One region of the Scopulibacillus cellulosilyticus genome, then DNA from elsewhere that is predicted to be linked to it. Evidence: riboswitches for the same ligand, from Rfam matches in the RefSeq annotation. Region 1 holds a riboswitch; each other region holds the start of a gene.
What was found. A riboswitch is a leader RNA that binds a small molecule or an ion and turns the genes downstream of it on or off. The one in region 1 is predicted to bind S-adenosylmethionine.

Region 1 (4,958 bases):
TAATTAATCAAAAAAACTATGTCTATAAATGGGATAAGAGAATTGACATGTATATATAATCGCTTAGCTAAAAATTTACAATTTTACTCTGGACTAAAAACAAACACAAATAAAACATGTAAATTAGAAAGAAATCATTTATGAAAAAGAATATCAATCATACTTAAAACCGATTCCCTTATTTTAGGAAATCGGTTTTGTTGCTCTATCTAAGCCGACAAAATATTTTCCACCTACTTATTAATAGACTTTTGTATGGACTTGGATATTACTATATACTCTAGAGGTTAACGCAATTTATTTGCAATCTCCTTAATATGATGGGGTTCTGTTCTGCAGCATCCTCCGATTAATCGTGCTCCTGCATCGTACCATTCCTTGGCTTAAACATCGAAAGACTGACATGATTCTTGGCCATGCCATGTTTTAGTTTCCGGATCATAGTTTTCACCGGAATTCGGATAAACGATAATTGGCTTCTTCGTATTTGTACTTAACACATTGATGGCTTCTGTGACAAACGATGCTGGGGCGCAATTGATGCCAATTGCGGCAATTTGATCATGATCATTAAACATTTTTGCACACTCTTCCAACAAGGTACCGTCACTGATTGTCTTGTTATTTTTCAAAGAGAAAGATAACCAGGCATATGATTCCGGAAAGTCTTTTAATAATGAGGCTAATATCTTTGCTTCTTGCAGAGAAGGAATTGTTTCAAACGCTATTAAATCAGCACCTGCTTCGATCAAAGCTGCCATTCTTGTACGATGAAATTCCGCTAATGTTTCATCTGTAACATTATAGTTTCCTGCATATTCTGAACCATCTGCAAGATATGCCCCATAAGGCCCTACCGATGCCGCAACCAATGGCTTCGGTCTAAATGCCTGCATATCTTGCTGCCAAAAATCATCTCTTGCTTTGCTGGCAAGCAGTACAGTCTTTTTAATTAACTCTAAAGCCTCTTTTTCTTGTATTCCACGTTTAGAAAATCCATTAATAGTAGCTTGATAGCTTGCGGTGATTGCACAATCAGCCCCCGCACGAAAATAGTCAGCATGAACCTGGTAAATCACTTCTGGACTTTCCAGCAGTACTCGCGCAGACCAAAGAGGGTCATTCAAATTGCAGCCATACCGTTCAAGTTCTGTAGCTAAAGCGCCATCCAGAATCATAACTGAATAATCTCGTAAAATAGCATCAATGGGATTGAGTTTTGTTAACATATTTTACTCCTCTCTTCTTCAATCTTTGCGTGAAATAATAACTTCCATAGCAAATAAAAATAAACGGAATACCGCAATAAAGGGCGATTCGTTGTGTAGGGTCAAATGCAATGCCAATACATGAAGCAAGACAAAGTACAAAAGAAGCGATTGGTACAATAGGATATAGCGGTGTACGGTAGGCCAAATCCTGTACTGAATTTCCCTCTTTAATATATTGTCTGCGAAATAGAAATTGCGAAACACTGATACTCATCCAAACAATAACCACAGCTAAACCCGAAATAGATACAAGCACGATATACACAGTTCCTGGTGCAAAAATACTTGAGAGCAAAGCTAAACCGCCGCCTATCATACTAAAAATAATAGCGACCAGCGGTACACCCCGTTTGGTTAACTTTGCGAAAACCGGCGATATAGTCTTTTTATTTGCTAGTGACCAAAGCATTCGGGAAGAAGCATATAAACCAGAGTTTGCCGCAGACAAAATGGCTGTCAAAATAACAAAATTCATAATATCAGCTGCGTATGGCACTCCAATTCGTTCGAAAACTGCTACAAAAGGGCTTTTTAATACTCCCGCATCCGACATTGGCAATAATGCAGATAAAATAACGATCGTTCCTACAAAAAAGATGACCAATCTCCACAATGTTGTGCGAATAGCCTTTGGGATAGTCTTGGCCGGATTTTTCGTTTCTCCAGCTGCAATGCCAATTAATTCAGTTCCAGAAAAGGCAAAATTGACTGCAAGCATTGTCATGATAATAGCAAAAGTACCATTAGGAAATAATCCGGCACTGATAAAGTTAGAAAAGAATGGAGCTGCCTGTGAATTCTTCATTGGAATAATGCCTACCATTGCTGCTACGCCTAAAATAATAAATACGACAATTGCTATGACCTTTACAGAAGCAAACCAGAACTCCGATTCAGCGAAAAACTTAACCGTCAGCGCATTTAATAAAAAGATCAAAATGGCAAATAGTGCACTCCATATCCATACATTAATAGATGGAAACCATCGTTGCATAAGCAAACCTGCAGCTGTAAACTCAGAACCTAATGAAACAGTCCAAGTCAGCCAATACAACCAAGCAACTGTATAACCTGTTCCTGGCCCAATGTATTTCGCAGCATAGCTGTGAAAGGCACCCGTCTCAGGCATATGTACAGATAATTCCCCTAAACATAACATGACCAGATAAACGACTACTGCTCCAATCAGATACGCGAGAATGGTGCCAAATGGGCCGGCCTGTTGGATGGTATAACCTGAACTAAGAAATAATCCGGTTCCAATAACCCCGCCAAGAGACAGCATAACAAGATGTCTTACTTTCATTTTCCTTTGAAATTCCTGCTTTCCTTCGTTACCCATCATACTCTCCTTCTTCATCATCCAGAAAAAACAAAAACACACTCTAAAGAAGAGTGCGTTACCGACAAATAAAAACGTACGCTCTTATCTATCAGGGTTTATCACCCACTGGAATTAGCACAGTATCTTAATAGATCTGTTGCTGAGGTTTCATAGGGCCAGTCCCTCCGCCTCTCTGGATAAGAAATATTTTTTAATAACTTTATCAATTTACGAATTAAACGTCAAGAGAATTCTGCACTTTTACAAATTATGGTCCTTCTAGCACTTAATCTAATTCTTTAATGGTAAATCTTTTACAGATGTCTGTTGCGTTTACTTGCCTCTGCGTAAAATTGGCATCTACTGCTGCAAATTTTTTCCTAACGTATAAAAAGAATCCCAATTTATCTATGAAACATAAAGATAAATTGAGATTTTAAACTAGGGAATCTTAACATTGTAAATCTGCATTTTACTATATATTTTTTTATTTTAGTTACTAAATCTCCTCTAACTCCTTCTTATTTGTCTTAGGCCCAAAACCTCCGATTGAAATGGCCACAATCAACATAGCAACCGAGATAAACCCAAAGACACCGACAACACCAAATTCATGAAGCAATCCAGCGATGATGAATCCCGAGAATACAGAACTTAATCGGCTCCAACCATACGTAAATCCGACACCGGTGGCACGAATGCGTGTTGGATATAACTCCGCCTGGTAAGAATGGAATAAAGTGCTGAACCAGTTATTAAGAAGCGTAATAATAATTCCCATTAGAATAATCAAAGAAGGTATTCTAGTCAAAGAAAAAATAGTACCAGCCACAGCGATTGCGATTGAAATAACAACGATCATCCACTTTCTTTCAAGCCGGTCTGATGTTAACATACCTAAAATTGGGCCAAATGGATTTGCCAAAGCCATGATAAATGTATAGAAGAGTGAATGGACGAGCGTAATACCCTCACTTACTAATAAAGTCGGTACCCAGGAAGCAAACCCGTAAAATCCGATAGTTTGAAATAGATTGAAAACTAACAGCATAATTGTCCGCGATCTGTACGGCGGTTTCCATATTTCTGAGAACTTCCCCTTCTCTTCCGCCTTAACTTCTTTGTGTTGGACAGGCGGCAGTAAACCGACTTCTTGTTCAATCATTTTCTCCAAATGTTTCATCGTTTGATCAGCTTTGTCTATTTGACCATGCTGCTCTTGCCAGCGCGGCGATTCCGGGAGACCAAGTCGAATCCACCAAACAAAAACAGCACCAAGTCCACCGATCAATACAACCCAGCGCCATCCATCCATTAAGAAATGTGTTGGAACAAGCAGATAGGCCAGCAGGGTAACAATAGGAACAGCCCAAAATGTAATAAATTGACTATACGCGATATAAAAACCGCGTTTCGATGAAGGCGTCATCTCAGTAATATAAGTGTCAATGATCACTAATTGTGCGCCAACACCAAATCCGGCACATAACCGAAATATGTCGAGCCATACAGCAGATGGTGCGAAGGCCATACAAATAGTAAAAATAGAGTATATAAGAAGCGAGTAAATATAACCGTTGCGCCTGCCGACTTTATCACTGACATATCCAAAAATTAAAGTCCCAAAAAACATACCTAAAAAACCGGCGCCAACAAAGTAAGCCATGCTCCCTGTCGTTAATAATTTTTCATCTATAAGTGCCGCACCGATGGAGCCGACTAAAAATAACTCATAAAACTCAAAAAAGCCTCCGATAGAAAGCTTGGCTACAAATTTAAGAAAATACTTGGACATCGGAAGGCGGTTCATCCGATCGACAACTGCAGCTTGTTGTTGCTTTTGATATTGTGTTGACATTTTTTTCACCCCTAGAGTCTGTTCTTGTCGAAATAGTAAAAATTATGTTAGCAAATTGTTATAATTACGAATATACTACTTAATTTATGGGCTGTAAATAACAAATTATTTCAAAAATTAAAAAGGAGCCGGATAAAGACTTCCATCTTTATCCGGCTCTTATGCTCCCGTCATTTAATTGGACTCTATATCATCTTCCTGATATTTGATGTAGCGGTCTTCATGATTAATAAAATCGTGTTCCCTATAAGCTGCTATCATACCATGATAACTAATATCCAATCCTACTTCCTCTTCCTCTTCAGTTGCGCGAACAGGGATCCATAATTGAATGACTTTAAGCCCTAACCACGTTAACGCAAATCCCCATAGGCTCAGTATGGCAAGCCCTAAAATTTGGATGATCAATAAGTGCCAGCCCCCGCCGGTAAAAAGTCCGCCATCTTTCGCAAATAAACCTACTGCAATCGTCCCCCATATGCCTGAAACAGCATGAACAGGAAAA
Region 2 (4,958 bases), on a different contig from region 1:
ATAAGTAATTTTTTAAGGTTACATGTCTAAAGGTATCTTATATTTTGGCAGAGAATGAATTAAGAAAAGGCTATAAGATTATGCTTCAAGATTATGACGACTAACAGCCATATTGGAGGTTAGCAGATATGGAAAAACTCAAAGAGGATATATTGACAATGATTGAGAAAGCAGGAGGCACTTGGGGGATTGTTATTGAGGATTTAGATCGAAACTTACGATGGGGAATAAATGAGCACGTCCAATTCCCGGCAGAAAGCGTCATTAAGATTCCTATTATGGCAGCTGTTTTTTCGGCAGTAGAGAAGCAGCAAATCAGTTTAAGCGAGGAGATTGTTTTAAAACGTGAAAATCTTGTTGGCGGATCAGGCATCTTACAGCATTTAACGCCAGGTATCAGGCTGCCGGTATTCGATTTGTTGACTCTTATGATCGTTCAAAGTGATAACACGGCGACAAACATGCTTATTGATCTTGCCGGTATTAAGCATATACAACAGACATTAAGGGACATAGGTATGGAAGAAAGTTCATTTCAGCGTAAATTGATCATTTACCCGGCGGATACAAATAAGAGAAATGTTATAACAGCCTCTGATATATCTGTATTATTAAACGCATTGGCAACCGGGAAAATAGTTTCCCGACATTCTTGCCAGCAAATGATCAATATTATGAAAAAACAGCAAATACGCAATGGTTTGCCGGCTTATTTACCGGACCCTGATCCGGAGATGATTGGCGGCATGCCAAAGTGGGAATTAGCGAACAAAACAGGCTGGTCCGGTGACCGCCAACACGATGTCGGTATTCTTTATGCAGGTGATCGGACAGTAACAATCACAGCATTATCTCAAGGCGTTAATTCCGCTATTGCCTTAGATACATTGGCGAAGATTGGAAAAGGAATCTATTTGAACATAGGCTCTGATTGTGGATAACTTCAATTTTCGGGGTCTGACCCCAAAACTGTGGATAACAACATTAAATAATAGTTCCTGATATATAAGACTAAAATACGAGTTAATATTTCGAATTTTTCGGGTAAAGGTATATATCAACATTCTATCAATATATCCTTTAAAGGAGATGAATGAGAAATGGGGAATTATATTCGTATTGAAGGCAGTGAACGCATTCTGCCAAAAAATGCACGTAAAATTGATACGCTGGATCCTAATGAGCAGATGTCAGTAACGATATATTTGCGCCGCGGAAGCACAAAATCGAAATTAGAGAAAATGGTCAATGAAATGGCTGAGCGTCCGTTTTCCAAACGACAGCACCTATCACATGATGAATTTGCTGACGCTTATGGTGCAGATCCTGAAGATGTTAAGAAAATAGAAGAATTTGCCGATGAATATGATCTTAAAGTAGACGAAATAAATACTTCATCGGGAATTGTGGTTTTATCAGGAAAAGCCTCTTCTTTTAACCAAGCTTTTAATGTTGAGCTGGCAAACTATGAACATCCGGACTTTAATTACCGCGGTCATACAGGACATGTTTACATTCCTGAGAATCTTAATGATGTTGTCCAAGGGGTTTTTGGATTAGATAACCGGCCGCAGGCAAAACCCCACTTTCGCCTCCTAAAGGAGGATAATGCGGTATTAGATTCCCGTTCATCCGGCGTTTCCTATAAACCGACAGAAGTGGCAAAAATGTATAACTATCCTTCTGATATAGACTGCAGCAGCCAATGTATCGGGATTATTGAGCTGGGCGGCGGTTATCGGCAAGAAGATATCAAAACCTATTTTAAAGATCTTGGAGTATCGGAACCGCAATTGATCGATGTAAATGTTGACGGGGGAAAAAACAAGCCGACAGGTGATCCAAATGGTCCTGATGGAGAAGTTGTTCTGGATATTGAGATAGCCGCTGCAGTTGCCTCCGGGGTTAAAGTGGCAGTATATTTTGCACCAAATACTGATGCTGGTTTCTTAAAAGCAATCACGACAGCTATTCACGATAAAAAGAATAAACCATCGGTCCTTTCTATCAGCTGGGGAGCAGCTGAAAGTAATTGGACGAATCAGTCAATAAAAGCCATGAATCAAGCTTTTCACGATGCTGCAGCTCTTGGTGTGACAGTTTGCTGCGCATCAGGAGATAATGGTGCCTCTGATGGGGTAAACGATGGAAAGGCACATGTTGATTTTCCGGCTTCAAGCCCAAATGTTTTGGCATGCGGCGGAACGAAGCTTGAAGGTAACAACGGAGCAATTTCGCAAGAAGTAGTATGGAATGAAGGTAACAACGGTGCTACCGGAGGCGGGGTAAGCGACGTCTTTGAACTGCCGAAGTGGCAAGATAACGCTCATGTACCCACCTCTATTAATCCAGGCGGCAAAAAAGGAAGAGGGGTTCCAGATGTAGCCGGTGATGCGGACCCGGCGACAGGCTACAAAATTCTCGCCGATGGAAAACAATTTGTGGTTGGCGGAACAAGCGCTGTTGCACCGCTTTGGGCGGGATTGATTGCTAACATTAACCAAAAACTTGGAAAGCCGGTTGGCTTTATAAATCCGGCCCTCTATCAACTGTCTTCTGAGGACGGGGCTTTTCATGACATTACAAGCGGAAACAATGACAGCACAGATGAACATGGTTCATATAAAGCGAGTCAAGGATGGGATGCCTGCACAGGTCTCGGAAGTCCCGACGGTGCTAAATTGCTGAAAGCTTTAACCGATTCTGCACATAATTTATCAAAATAAGTAAAGAAAACTTGCCAATTGATACTTAAAGTTCAAAAAAGCCAATAAATTTTTTGAATAAGTATTGACATGAATTATATTTGGTGGTAACTTTTTATTTATACTTTCAGAAACTTCACTTTTAAATATTATTTTCAAAACTCTTATCAAGAGTGGCTGAGGGACTGGCCCTTTGACGCCCGGCAACCTGCCCGGCACTCAGGAAAGATTGACTTAGGTTAATGCTGAGTGTTGGGCAAGGTGCCAATTCCTGCAAAGCATCGATATGCTTTGGTAGATAAGATGTCGTTTGAGCGGACGGCAGGCCACTTCTTGATGGTCTGCCTTTTTTTATTTTTAGAGGATGTTCAAAAAGTCCGGGAAAAATAGCTGTCGAGACTGTAAGGTAAAGTGCTCCTGCGCCGGCGCTTCCTTGAACTTCCGACGCACAGGACGTGCTAGTACTGGCGTTGTCACATGGACGTGACGTTTTTAGCCAGTGTCGGCTCTTTTTGTCCTCCTTTTTGAACACACACTATTGGATAATGTGGAGGGGATTTCATTGACAAAGGAAAAAATTGAAACTGTATTAGCTCAAATTGGTAATTATAGCTGTCAGAGAACCGGGGCAATTAGTCCGCCTGTCTATTTTTCAACGGCTTATAGACATAAGGGTATCGGAGAGTCTACAGGATATGACTACACGAGAACCAAAAATCCGACCAGGGATGAATTAGAATCAGCAATTGCCAAACTTGAAGGCGGCGACCGGGGATTTGCGTTTAGTTCAGGCATGGCTGCCATACAAGCGATTATATCTTTGTTTGAAAGCGGGGATGAAGCCATCGTTTCTGCGGATCTTTACGGCGGAACATACCGTTTATTTGAAGATTGTGCCAGAAAATGGGGGATGAAGTTTCACTATAATGACCTTCAATGTCCGGATGAAGTAGAAAAACTTATTAATGATCGGACAAAGGCTATTTTTGTTGAAACACCAACCAATCCGCTTATGCAGGAAACGGATATTTCTTTACTTGCAAAAATCGCCAGAAAACATGAGTTAATTCTCATTGTCGATAATACCTTTTATACTCCGCTTTTGCAGCGGCCAATTGAGGAAGGCGCCGATCTTGTTATACACAGCGCGACAAAATATCTCGGCGGACATAATGATGTGTTGGCAGGGTTAATCGTAACCAAAGGCGAGGAGCTGTCTGAGAAAATTGGAAACTACCAAAATGCGGCAGGCGGCGTGTTGTCCCCTTTTGATTCATATCTTGTTATGAGAGGTATGAAGACACTCAGCCTTAGAATGAAACAGCATGATGAAAATGCCCGTAAGTTAGCTGAATATTTACAGAATCATCAAGCTGTTACTGATGTCTTATATCCCGGCCGGGGCGGCATGTTAAGTTTTCGGATTTTAAAAGAAGATTGGGTTAATCCTTTCTTGAAAAATTTACGGTTAATCGCTTTTGCAGAAAGTTTAGGAGGATTGGAAAGTTTTATCACCTATCCGGCTACACAAACCCATGCAGATGTTCCTGAAGAGATTCGCATTAAACAAGGCGTATGCAATCGTCTGCTTCGCTTTTCTGTAGGGATTGAACATACTGATGACTTAATTAGCGACCTGGATCAAGCATTTAAACATGCAGAAGAGGAGGCAGCGGAAAATGGAAAAACAGCCGTTTCAACTACAAACGAAACTCTTGCATAATACACAAAAGGTGGATCCTATAACAGGGGCGGTAAGCGTTCCGCTCAACCGCACATCAACATATCATCAATTTGATTTTGATAATTATGGAAAATATGATTACAGTCGTTCGGGAAATCCAACAAGGGATTCTCTTGAACAGGTGATTGCTGAACTTGACGGGGGCTATAAGGGTTTTGCCTTCGCTTCAGGGATGGCAGCCATATCAACAGCGCTAATGATCCTGTCTAAAGGTGACCATCTATTAATTTCTGAAGATGTTTATGGGGGAACATACCGGTTTGTCACTAAGGTGCTTCCGCGTTTCGGCGTTGATCATACGTTTGTTGACATGACGCAATTAGAGAATGTAGCAGCGAACATTCAGGACAATACAAAGGTTATCTATATAGAAACGCCGTCAAATCCGCTGATGAAAATTGCCGACATTCAGGGAATTGCCAAACTGGCTAAAGAAAATGATTGTTTAACCTTTGTTGATAATACTTTTATGACGCCGATTTTACAAAAGCCATTGGAACTTGGGGCAG
Region 3 (4,958 bases), on a different contig from region 1:
TTTTTCTTCTTAGCTCTTTGTTCAAGCTGGGATTTCGGCTGTTGATCAGCAGTATCTTCAGATAAGCCTTGGGGATTAACTGAAGATGCAACTTTTCCTCGATGTGTACGGTTTTCTTCTCTATGTGTCATTAAAACACCTCCAGTAGTTATTTTTCCTAACTGGAGGTGTTTTTATCCGAGATTATTATGGTCGCATAGCTTCAAGGAAGCATATTCAGACAGCTGCTTTGTTCCCTTTACGAAAAGTACTTTAATTTTTATGCTTTAGAAACAGCCGCTTGCTCTCTTATTTTTTTGGCAGCTTCAACCATTGCCTTCAATGCGCCGACCACTTCATCTTTCTTTCTGGTTTTTAAGCCGCAGTCAGGGTTAATCCAGAATAATTCAGGATCAAGAACTTGAAGAGCGCGGTTTGAAATATCTTCAATTTCCTTAACTTCAGGTATACGCGGGCTATGGATGTCATATACGCCAAGGCCAATGCCTTTATCGTAACCTTTTTCTTCAAAAGTACGGATGATTTCTCCGTGGCTTCTGGCTGCCTCAATTGAAATAACATCGGCATCAAGAGCGCTGATTGCGTCAATGATGTCATCAAATTCCGAATAACACATATGTGTATGAATTTGTGTGCTGTCTTGAACTGAAGATGTTGACAGTCTAAAGGCATATACAGCCTTTTCAAGATATGCTTCCCATTTGTTTTGTTTTAAAGGAAGCCCTTCACGAAGCGCAGGTTCATCCACTTGAATCATCTTAATGCCTTCAGCCTCTAATGTTTCAACTTCTTTTCTTAGTGCTAAGGCAATTTGATAAGCGACTTCATAGCGCGGAATATCATCACGGACAAATGACCAATTTAATATTGTTTGCGGTCCAGTTAACATGCCTTTTACCGGTTTGTCAGTTAATGATTGCGCATAGACGCTTTCTTTAACAGTCATTGGCTCAATGAAATGGACATCTCCGTAAATTAACGGCGGTTTAACGCAGCGTGAGCCGTAAGATTGTACCCAGCCGTTAGAGGATGTATCAAAACCGCCCAGCTTTTCACCAAAATATTCAACCATGTCATTTCGTTCAAACTCGCCGTGAACGAAGACATCCAAACCGATTTCCTCTTGAAGGGCAATGGCTTCATCCATTTGTTCTTTAACGAAACGATCATATTCCTCATTGGTCCATTCACCATTTTTCCAAGCTCTTCTTGCCTTTCTGACTTCCGGTGTTTGCGGCAGGCTTCCGATTGTTGTTGTCGGTAAAAGCGGAAGCTGGAACTCTTGTTGCTGGATTTTATAACGTTCTTTGAACGATGAATTCCGATCGCTTGAAAAACCGGAGAGATTTCGAATGGCATCACGTACTTGAGTATTATTACGGCTGATTGATTGATTTAACGCTTCAATGGCTGTCGCACTTTGAGTGATTTCTGTTTCAACAGCGCTTTTGCCTTGGCTAAGCCCCTTAGTAAGCAAGGAGATTTCTTCAAGTTTTTCATCGGCGAAAGATAGTGCTTTTACTAATGTAGAATTAAGTTTAGTTTCATTCTTTACAGTAACAGGCACATGAAGCAAGCTTGAAGACGGTTGGACGAAAAGCGTTTCAATTCTTGTACTTTCAATGATATCTTCAAGCAATTCAAGCTTTGCTTGAAGGTTGGAACGCCAAATGTTTCGGCCGTCAATAATCCCTGCAGCAAGAACTTTATCCTTTGGAAAACCATATTTTTTAATTGAAGCAAGGTTCTCTCCTTCATCATGTACAAAGTCAAGTCCGACACCTTGTACAGGGAGATTTACAACTTCTTGATAATAATCTAATCCTTCAAAGTAAGTTTGCAGTAAAATATTTAGTTTAGTTAAAGAAGAAGAGAGTTTTTCATATACTTCTTTAAAAATTTCGATGTCTTCAGCTTGCAATGATGTCGCTAGAATAGGTTCATCAATTTGTACCCATTCAGCACCTTCCTTTTCAAGCTCTTGCAGAACTGTAATATAAAGCGGTACAAATTTATCAAGCAACGTCTTGAATTCTTCAGGCTTGTATCCTTTGGAAAGCTTTAAGTAAGTGATAGGGCCGAGTATGACCGGTTTTCCGTTGATGCCAAGCTTTTCTTTTGCTTCACGGAAAAACTTCAGCGGCCGGTTTTCTGTGATTTTTGGTTCAGCCTGATTAAGTTCAGGAACTATGTAGTGATAGTTTGTATTGAACCATTTAGTCATTTCTGATGCAACAGCCTTTTGATTGCCGCGTGCGATTGCGAAATAAGTATCAAGCGAAACCGGACCATCGCTGTATTCGAAGCGTTCTGGTATTACGCCGAACATAACAGATGTATCAAGGACGTGGTCATATAATGAAAAATCACCGACAGGAATAAGGTCAATGCCTTGATCCTTTTGTTTTTGCAGGTGATTAAGACGCAGCTTTTGAATATCTTCCAGAAAAGTTTCTTTGTCAATTTTACCTGACCAAAACTTTTCAAGTGTTCTTTTCCATTCCCTGTTTTCCCCAATCCTTGGATAGCCTAAATTAGAACTGATTACTGTTGTCATTTTCTCCCCAACTCCTTTTTTATTATGTCTCTTAAGTGTTAAAAGGGCCCCGCTACAAAGTAGAGAGGCCCCAATAAGATTAAACATCTTATTTTTCAAAGCAATCGCTTTGCAGGAATTGGCACCTTGTCCGGGACTCAGGTAAGCAAAAATAAGATGCTATTCTGAGTGCCGGACAGGTTGCCGGGCGTCAAAGGGCCAGTCCCTCAGCCTCTCTCAATAAGATGGGATATTCAAATCATTTAACTTAAAATGGAGTTTATCATGACAGTTTCCAATTGTCAAACTAATATTGAAACTTTTTATGCCTTATTAGTCCAATTGTACATAATAAAAGGATTGGCTTGTCGTAAAGAAGCTCAGATGTAAATAAAGGCTTGGCGTAAATCGCAAAACCAAGTTTTTCAAATAAAAAATCAAGAGATTTAAATTATGTAATTGACAATTAACTATTAACTGTCTACAATGAAAATCAAATTAAACCCAGTAAATAAGTTGGAAAACATGGTTTTGTTCTCTGATTGAAATAAAGAAAATTTAAAAAATAAAGGTAATGGAATTTATTGAGTACTTTCAAAAATGCTTGAGGGAGAGGTTCACGGTGGGTAAAGTTTATCTTGTTGGCGCAGGGCCTGGAGATCCTGATTTAATTACGGTAAAAGGGATGAATTGTATTAAAAAGGCCGATGTCATTTTATATGATCATTTGATTAATAAAGATTTACTGAATTATGCAGATCAGGCAGCTGATCTCATTTATTGCGGGAAATTGCCGAATTACCATACGATGAAACAAGAGACAATTAATCATTGGTTAGTGAAACTCGCTAAGGCCGGAAAGACTGTCACAAGATTAAAGGGCGGGGATCCTTTTGTTTTTGGCAGGGGCGGTGAAGAAGCTGAAATACTGGCTAAAAATAGCATTGATTTTGAGGTTGTTCCGGGTATTACCTCGGGGATAGCGGCATCTGCTTATGCGGGCATTCCGGTGACTCACCGGGACTTTAGCTCATCGGTCGCATTTGTAACGGGCCACCGCAGGGATGAGGAAGACGCGGAACACTATTGGCAGTGCCTGGCTAAAGGCATTGACACATTGGCCATTTATATGGGAGTCGGTCAGCTGCCTGACATTGCACAAAAGCTAATCGCTTATGGACGTCAAAAAACAACACCGGTCGCGCTCATCCACTGGGGTACAACAGAAGAACAGGAAACTGTTACAGGAACATTGGAAAATATTGTTGATAAGGCAAAACAATATCAAATAAAAAATCCGACAATGATAGTTGTCGGGGAAGTTGTACATCTCCGGGAAAAGATACAATGGTTTGAAAAAATTAATAAAAATGAAGCAGAGCGTTTGTCATCTTAACTCAGGAAAGTTGTGAGATTATGCAGGCGATTTTATACATTGGACATGGAAGCCGTGTTCCAGAAGCAACCAGGCAGGCAAGAGATTTTATCGAACAGTGCATAAAGCAAATTTCAGTGCCGATTCAGGAAATATGCTTTTTGGAACTGGCGGAACCAAACATTCTTGAGGGCATTGAGCGCTGTGTTAATAAAGGGGCGACAAATATTGCTGTTCAGCCGGTGCTTCTTCTTGCGGCAAAACATATCAAAAGAGACATCCCGTTAGAACTGGAAAAAGCTAAACAGCGTTTTCCGAATATATCAATACATTACGGCGGTCCGTTGGGTGTTCATGAGAATATTGTTGATATCTTAGCGGAAAGAATTCGCGAAAAAAGCCCGGATAAATCAAAGGATGCCATGGTACTGCTTGTGGGCAGAGGAAGCAGCGACCCTGATATTAAGAAACGTATGGCACAGGTAGCGCAAATGCTGCAAAATAAATATCGTTTTCAGTCTGTAAAGGTATGCTATTTAACAGCGGCCCGGCCATCTTTTAAAGAAGGGCTTGAACAGGCTGGGAGTTCTGGATACAGCGAAGTTTTTGTCGTTCCATATCTTCTTTTTACCGGTATCTTGATGAAAGATATCCAGAAGGAAATAGACAATTTAAAGTCATATCAGCCAAATTTCACGCTATGTCAATATCTTGGTTACCATTCAAAGTTGAAAGATGTTTTATTAGAGCGTGTCAAGGAGCTCATTCCCGAACTTGGAGGAAAGGTTCATGACCCACTATCCAATTAATCTGGATTTAACTGGTAAAAAGGCTGTCGTTGTCGGCGGGGGACACGTTGCATCAAGAAGAATAGCTTTTCTTCTTCAATCTAACGCATGTGTATCAGTTGTGAGTCCTGATGTTTCCAATGCGATAAATCAGTTTATTGAAAACCGTCAAGTTACCTGGTACCGAAAGAATTTTGAGCCGGAGGACATTATTGATGCGTTTATTGTCATTGCTGCTACAAATGATAAGGACGTGAAC
Region 4 (4,958 bases), on a different contig from region 1:
TTTTTATCAAAATCAGGTTACATTTTCCTTTAAAGATCATCCTTTTTCAAGCTCGCCAAAACATGTTTGGGTCATAAGCCGTTTCCATAATCAGTGGTTGTTAACTCAACATCCGAGAAGAGGATGGGAATTCCCGGGTGGAAAAGTGGAAAAAGGGGAGAATGCTGAACAAGCGGCCGTTCGCGAAGTGTATGAAGAAACCGGTGCAGATGTCTTAGATTTGTATTATATTGGTCAATATAAAGTGGACGGAAAAAGCGGGGTAATTATTAAAAATGTCTATTATGCAACCATTGGGCAAATTAAACTTAAAGATAATTACCTTGAAACAAATGGACCAATACTTATTCATGAGATACCAAAAGATATTAAGCATTCTAATCAATACAGCTTTATGATGAAGGATAATGTACTTCAATACAGCCTGGAACGCATTTGTGAAAAGTTTTTAAAAAAGCCTTAGGGTCGGTACCCTAAGGCTTTTGATAATATGTTATTCTAAGAAGATTCAGGGGCAATAATTTATCTAGGTCCGGCTGCTTTAATTTCTTCAGAGACATGTTTGAATTTCTTGAAGTTGTCTTTGAACTTTTTGGCAAGCTCGCGGGCCTTTTCTTCGTATGCTTCTTGGCTTGGCCAAGTCTTGCTTGGCTGCAGGACATGATCAGGAACACCTGGGCAATGAAGCGGAATATTTAATCCGAAAATAGGGTCGAGCATTGATTCTTCGTTACTTAGTTCACCGTGTAATGCAGCTTGAACCATCGCTCTTGTATAGGCGAGATTAATACGTTTGCCTTCACCGTATGCACCGCCGGTCCAGCCGGTATTAACGAGATAAACGTCCACTTGATGACCGTCAATTTTTTCTCCAAGCATACTAGCGTATTTTGCTGCTTCTAAAGGTAAAAATGGTGAGCCGAAGCATGTAGAGAAAGTCGCTTCAGGTGAAGTAACGCCTCTTTCTGTACCTGCTAATTTGCTCGTATAACCTGATAAGAAATGGTACATTGCTTGCTCTTTTGTAAGTTTGCTAATCGGCGGCAGAACACCAAAAGCATCAGCTGTTAAGAAGATAATGGTGTTAGGATGGCCGGCAAGGCTTGGTAAAATAACATTCGGTACATTGTGAATGTCATAAGCTGCACGTGTATTTTCCGTATATTTATTATCATCGTAATCAGGTTCGCGGGACTGTTCATCAACAACGACATTCTCTAAGACAGAACCATAACGAATGGCATTCCAAATTTGCGGTTCTTTTTCCTCAGACAAATGAATTGTTTTGGCATAACACCCGCCCTCAATGTTAAATACACCGCTGGCAGACCAGCCATGCTCGTCATCACCAATAAGCTTTCGGTTTGGATCATTTGATAATGTTGTTTTGCCGGTTCCTGAAAGACCAAAGAATAATGCCACGTCACCCTCTTCGCCAACGTTTGCGGAACAATGCATAGATAGGATGTCTTGATTTGGCAAAATGTAATTCATAACGCTGAATATTGACTTTTTCATTTCTCCGGCATATTGTGTACCGCCAATTAATACAACGCGTCTTTTAAATGATATGATAATGAATGCTTCAGAGTGTGTGCCATCAACTTCAGGATCGGCTTTAAAGCCTGGTGCCGAGACAATCGTGAACTCAGCGCTGTGAGTTTTTAATTCTTCAGCTGTCGGACGGATAAAAAGCTGTTGGGCAAATAAATTATGCCAAGCGTATTCATTGACAACTTGCAATGATAGGCGCGATTCAGGGTCTGCCCCTGCAAAACCGCGGAAAACAAAGCGTTCTTCTCTTTTTTTCAGATAATCAATCACTTTGAAATATAATTTCTCGAAAACACTTTCATCAATAGGCTGATTGTTTCCCCAGTCAATTGTACCTTCAATTTCCGGCTCTTTTACAATAAACTTATCTTTAGGGGAGCGTCCAGTATATTTTCCGGTATTTGCCGCCAGGGCACCGGTATTTGTTAAAATGGCTTCTTTTTTCTCTAAAGCTTTCTCGATAAGGTGTGAAACCGATAAATTCATATACGTATGATCTAATTTTAGGCATTCATCTAATTTTGAAGTAAATGGCATTGTTTTCATAGTTAAAAACCATCCTTTGTGTTAATTTCAATCCTTTATAAGTTAGAATTAGTATAACATATTTTATTCTTTAGTCCATACTAATTGCGAATTATTTTTAAAAAATATACGTTGGAACATATAAATGGGTATTGTCCTAAGTAAATGGGGATTTTTGATGGTTATTTCAGATATAATAATGATATCTCTAATTTTTCAATCCAACATATTTAACTATCTAAATAGTATAACCTAAAATATATTAATTGTATTTAGACAATTTGATTGTTTATTGACAGTTGTTGTCGCCTGCGCTATTCTTAGTAAAAACGGCTGCTCTTATCCTGAGTAGGTGGAGGGACAGGCCCTGTGAAACCCGGCAACCACCCGGCGCCTAAATAGCGTAATCAGCGCAGTTCTGAGTGCTGGGAACGGTGCTAACCTGCAAGGTTAGTTCAACCTTGACGATAAGAGGCGAGAGTTATAATGTCCTTGTCCTCAGTTGGAAAGGGCTTTTTTCATGCAAATTTTCAGGGGCACGAGTACCGTTTTCATAACATATTATTTCATTATTATATTTTGGGAGGATTAGGATGACAAAAAAATATTCTAGACGTTTGTTCACTTCTGAGTCTGTAACAGAAGGCCATCCTGATAAGATTTGCGACCAAATTTCGGATGCCATTTTGGATGAAATCATTAAGAGTGATCCAAATGCGCGTGTCGCCTGTGAAACTACAGTCAGTACAGGATTGGTTCTAGTTGCTGGAGAGATTACGACTTCAACCTATGTTGACATACCTAAGGTTGTCAGAGAAACAGTTCGTGAAATTGGTTATGACCGGGCGAAATACGGTTTCGATTCAGAAACTTGCGCGGTATTAACATCAATTAATGAACAATCTCCTGACATTGCCCAAGGCGTTAACCAGTCACTTGAAGCGCGTGAAGGCCAAATGACTGATGACGAAATAGAGGCAATTGGCGCAGGTGACCAAGGGCTGATGTTCGGCTTTGCTGTTAATGAAACACCTGAATTAATGCCGCTGCCAATTTCGCTTTCCCATCAGCTGTCAAGACGCCTGGCTGAAGTGAGAAAGAACGAAACAGTTCCTTATTTAAGACCGGATGGAAAAACACAAGTAACTGTTGAGTATAATGAAGAAGGAAAACCTGAACGTGTTGATACAATCGTTATTTCCACTCAGCACCACCCGGAAATAACATTAGAACAAATTAAAGAAGATCTTATCAACCACGTCATTAAACCGATCGTACCTGAAGAATTAATTGATGAAAATACAAAGTATTTTATTAATCCGACAGGGCGATTTGTTATCGGCGGACCTCAAGGCGATGCCGGTTTAACAGGCCGTAAAATCATTGTTGACACTTACGGGGGATATGCCCGTCACGGCGGCGGTGCTTTCTCCGGAAAAGATGCTACTAAGGTTGACCGTTCCGCGGCTTATGCAGCGCGTTATGTCGCAAAAAATATTGTTGCGGCCGGATTAGCAGATAAATGCGAAGTCCAACTTGCTTATGCTATTGGTGTTGCAGAGCCGGTATCTATCTCCATTGATACTTTTGAAACCGGCAAGGTAACCGAAGAACGCCTTGTTGAACTTGTTCGCAAACATTTTGACCTTCGTCCGGCAGGTATTATTAAAATGCTTGACCTTAGAAGACCTATTTATAAACAAACAGCAGCTTATGGACACTTCGGCCGTACTGATGTTGATTTGCCATGGGAACAAACAGACAAAGCCGAACTTCTTAAAACCGAAGCTTAAAAAAGCAAGAGGAGCTGATCACAATCAGCTCCTCTTTTTATAAACTACTCTTCTGTAATCTGCCTTTTATATGCCTGCCCTTTTTCGACATATTCACGGCGGATCCTTGCCATGTCCTGGATATCTGCTTCATTTAAAGGCCGGATGACCTTTGCAGGACGTCCAAAAGCCAGTACATTCGGAGGGATGACTTTTCCTTGAGGAACAAGGCTTCCCGCACCTATAAATGCCCCTTCTCCAATTTCTGCGCCGTCAAGGATAATAGATCCCATGCCAATCAAACAATTCTTACGTAAAATCGAACTATGAATGGTCACCTGATGACCGACTGTCACATCGTCTTCTATGATAAGCGTACGATTAGGGCTTTGGTGCAGCATGCTTAAATCTTGAATGTTAACCCTGTTGCCAATACGCGTCGGTGCGACATCACCGCGTATAACCGTTCCAAACCAAATGCTCGATTCTTCCCCAATCTTGACATCACCGCTGATAACAGCATCCGGCGCAATAAATGCGCTTGTTGAAATTTCAGGGTAAACCCCATTGTATGGTAAGATCATATGTATTCACCTCCTGATAACTTAGTATAATAAAGTAAAGCCTCTATTAATGGGAGGGTTTTTTCTCCCGCTAACGGTTAGCAGAACAAATCGGATAAAGAAAGTATGAAAAAATTATAACATATAAGGGGTGGCACAAGTGTGGGCTTGGGAAACCAAAAATGTGCCTAAAGGCGTTATCGTCATTGTTCATGGTTCCGGCGAGCATCATGGGCGTTACCAGTGGCTAAGAGATCAATGGCTGAATGCGGGATTCCATGTTGTCATGGGGGACTTGCCCGGCCACGGAAAAAGCCCGTCAAAAAAAGGACATATCGAAAGCTTTAATGAATATATTAATTCAATTGAATTTTGGGTAAAGGACGGAAAAAAGTTTCAGCTGCCATTATTTCTTCTCGGCCACAGCCTGGGCGGATTGTCGATAATAAGAATGTTGCAAGAAAAAAGAATACACGTTCAAGGTGTTGTTTTATCTTCGCCTTGCTTAGGGCTTACTTTTCCTTTTCCGGCACTGTTAAAGAAA

Region 2: it holds a riboswitch for S-adenosylmethionine, as region 1 does, so the genes downstream of both, ACFQRG_RS20510 (methionine biosynthesis PLP-dependent protein) here and mmuP (S-methylmethionine permease) in region 1, are expected to answer to the same signal.
Region 3: it holds a riboswitch for S-adenosylmethionine, as region 1 does, so the genes downstream of both, metE (5-methyltetrahydropteroyltriglutamate--homocysteine S-methyltransferase) here and mmuP (S-methylmethionine permease) in region 1, are expected to answer to the same signal.
Region 4: it holds a riboswitch for S-adenosylmethionine, as region 1 does, so the genes downstream of both, metK (methionine adenosyltransferase) here and mmuP (S-methylmethionine permease) in region 1, are expected to answer to the same signal.

What each region holds. Positions count from the first base shown of each region.
Region 1 is NZ_JBHTCO010000043.1:70,366-75,323, forward strand. Features, by position in the region: partial or broken gene mmuM (homocysteine S-methyltransferase) at 288-1,229, opposite strand; gene mmuP (S-methylmethionine permease) at 1,204-2,613, opposite strand; SAM riboswitch class I at 2,695-2,799, opposite strand; gene ACFQRG_RS20040 (MFS transporter) at 3,095-4,453, opposite strand; gene ACFQRG_RS20045 (ammonium transporter) at 4,628-4,958, opposite strand, start outside.
Region 2 is NZ_JBHTCO010000044.1:27,108-32,065, reverse strand. Features, by position in the region: gene ACFQRG_RS20520 (serine hydrolase) at 129-941, shown strand; gene ACFQRG_RS20515 (S53 family peptidase) at 1,101-2,726, shown strand; SAM riboswitch class I at 2,867-3,010, shown strand; gene ACFQRG_RS20510 (methionine biosynthesis PLP-dependent protein) at 3,268-4,428, shown strand; gene metC (cystathionine beta-lyase) at 4,385-4,958, shown strand, end outside.
Region 3 is NZ_JBHTCO010000044.1:34,506-39,463, reverse strand. Features, by position in the region: gene sspL (small, acid-soluble spore protein L) at 1-131, opposite strand, end outside; gene metE (5-methyltetrahydropteroyltriglutamate--homocysteine S-methyltransferase) at 260-2,557, opposite strand; SAM riboswitch class I at 2,643-2,783, opposite strand; gene cobA (uroporphyrinogen-III C-methyltransferase) at 3,159-3,932, shown strand; gene ACFQRG_RS20540 (sirohydrochlorin chelatase) at 3,953-4,720, shown strand; gene ACFQRG_RS20535 (NAD(P)-binding protein) at 4,701-4,958, shown strand, end outside.
Region 4 is NZ_JBHTCO010000014.1:13,213-18,170, forward strand. Features, by position in the region: gene ytkD (RNA deprotection pyrophosphohydrolase) at 1-463, shown strand, start outside; gene pckA (phosphoenolpyruvate carboxykinase (ATP)) at 523-2,091, opposite strand; SAM riboswitch class I at 2,416-2,553, shown strand; gene metK (methionine adenosyltransferase) at 2,673-3,872, shown strand; gene ACFQRG_RS11355 (gamma carbonic anhydrase) at 3,917-4,435, opposite strand; gene ACFQRG_RS11360 (alpha/beta hydrolase) at 4,575-4,958, shown strand, end outside.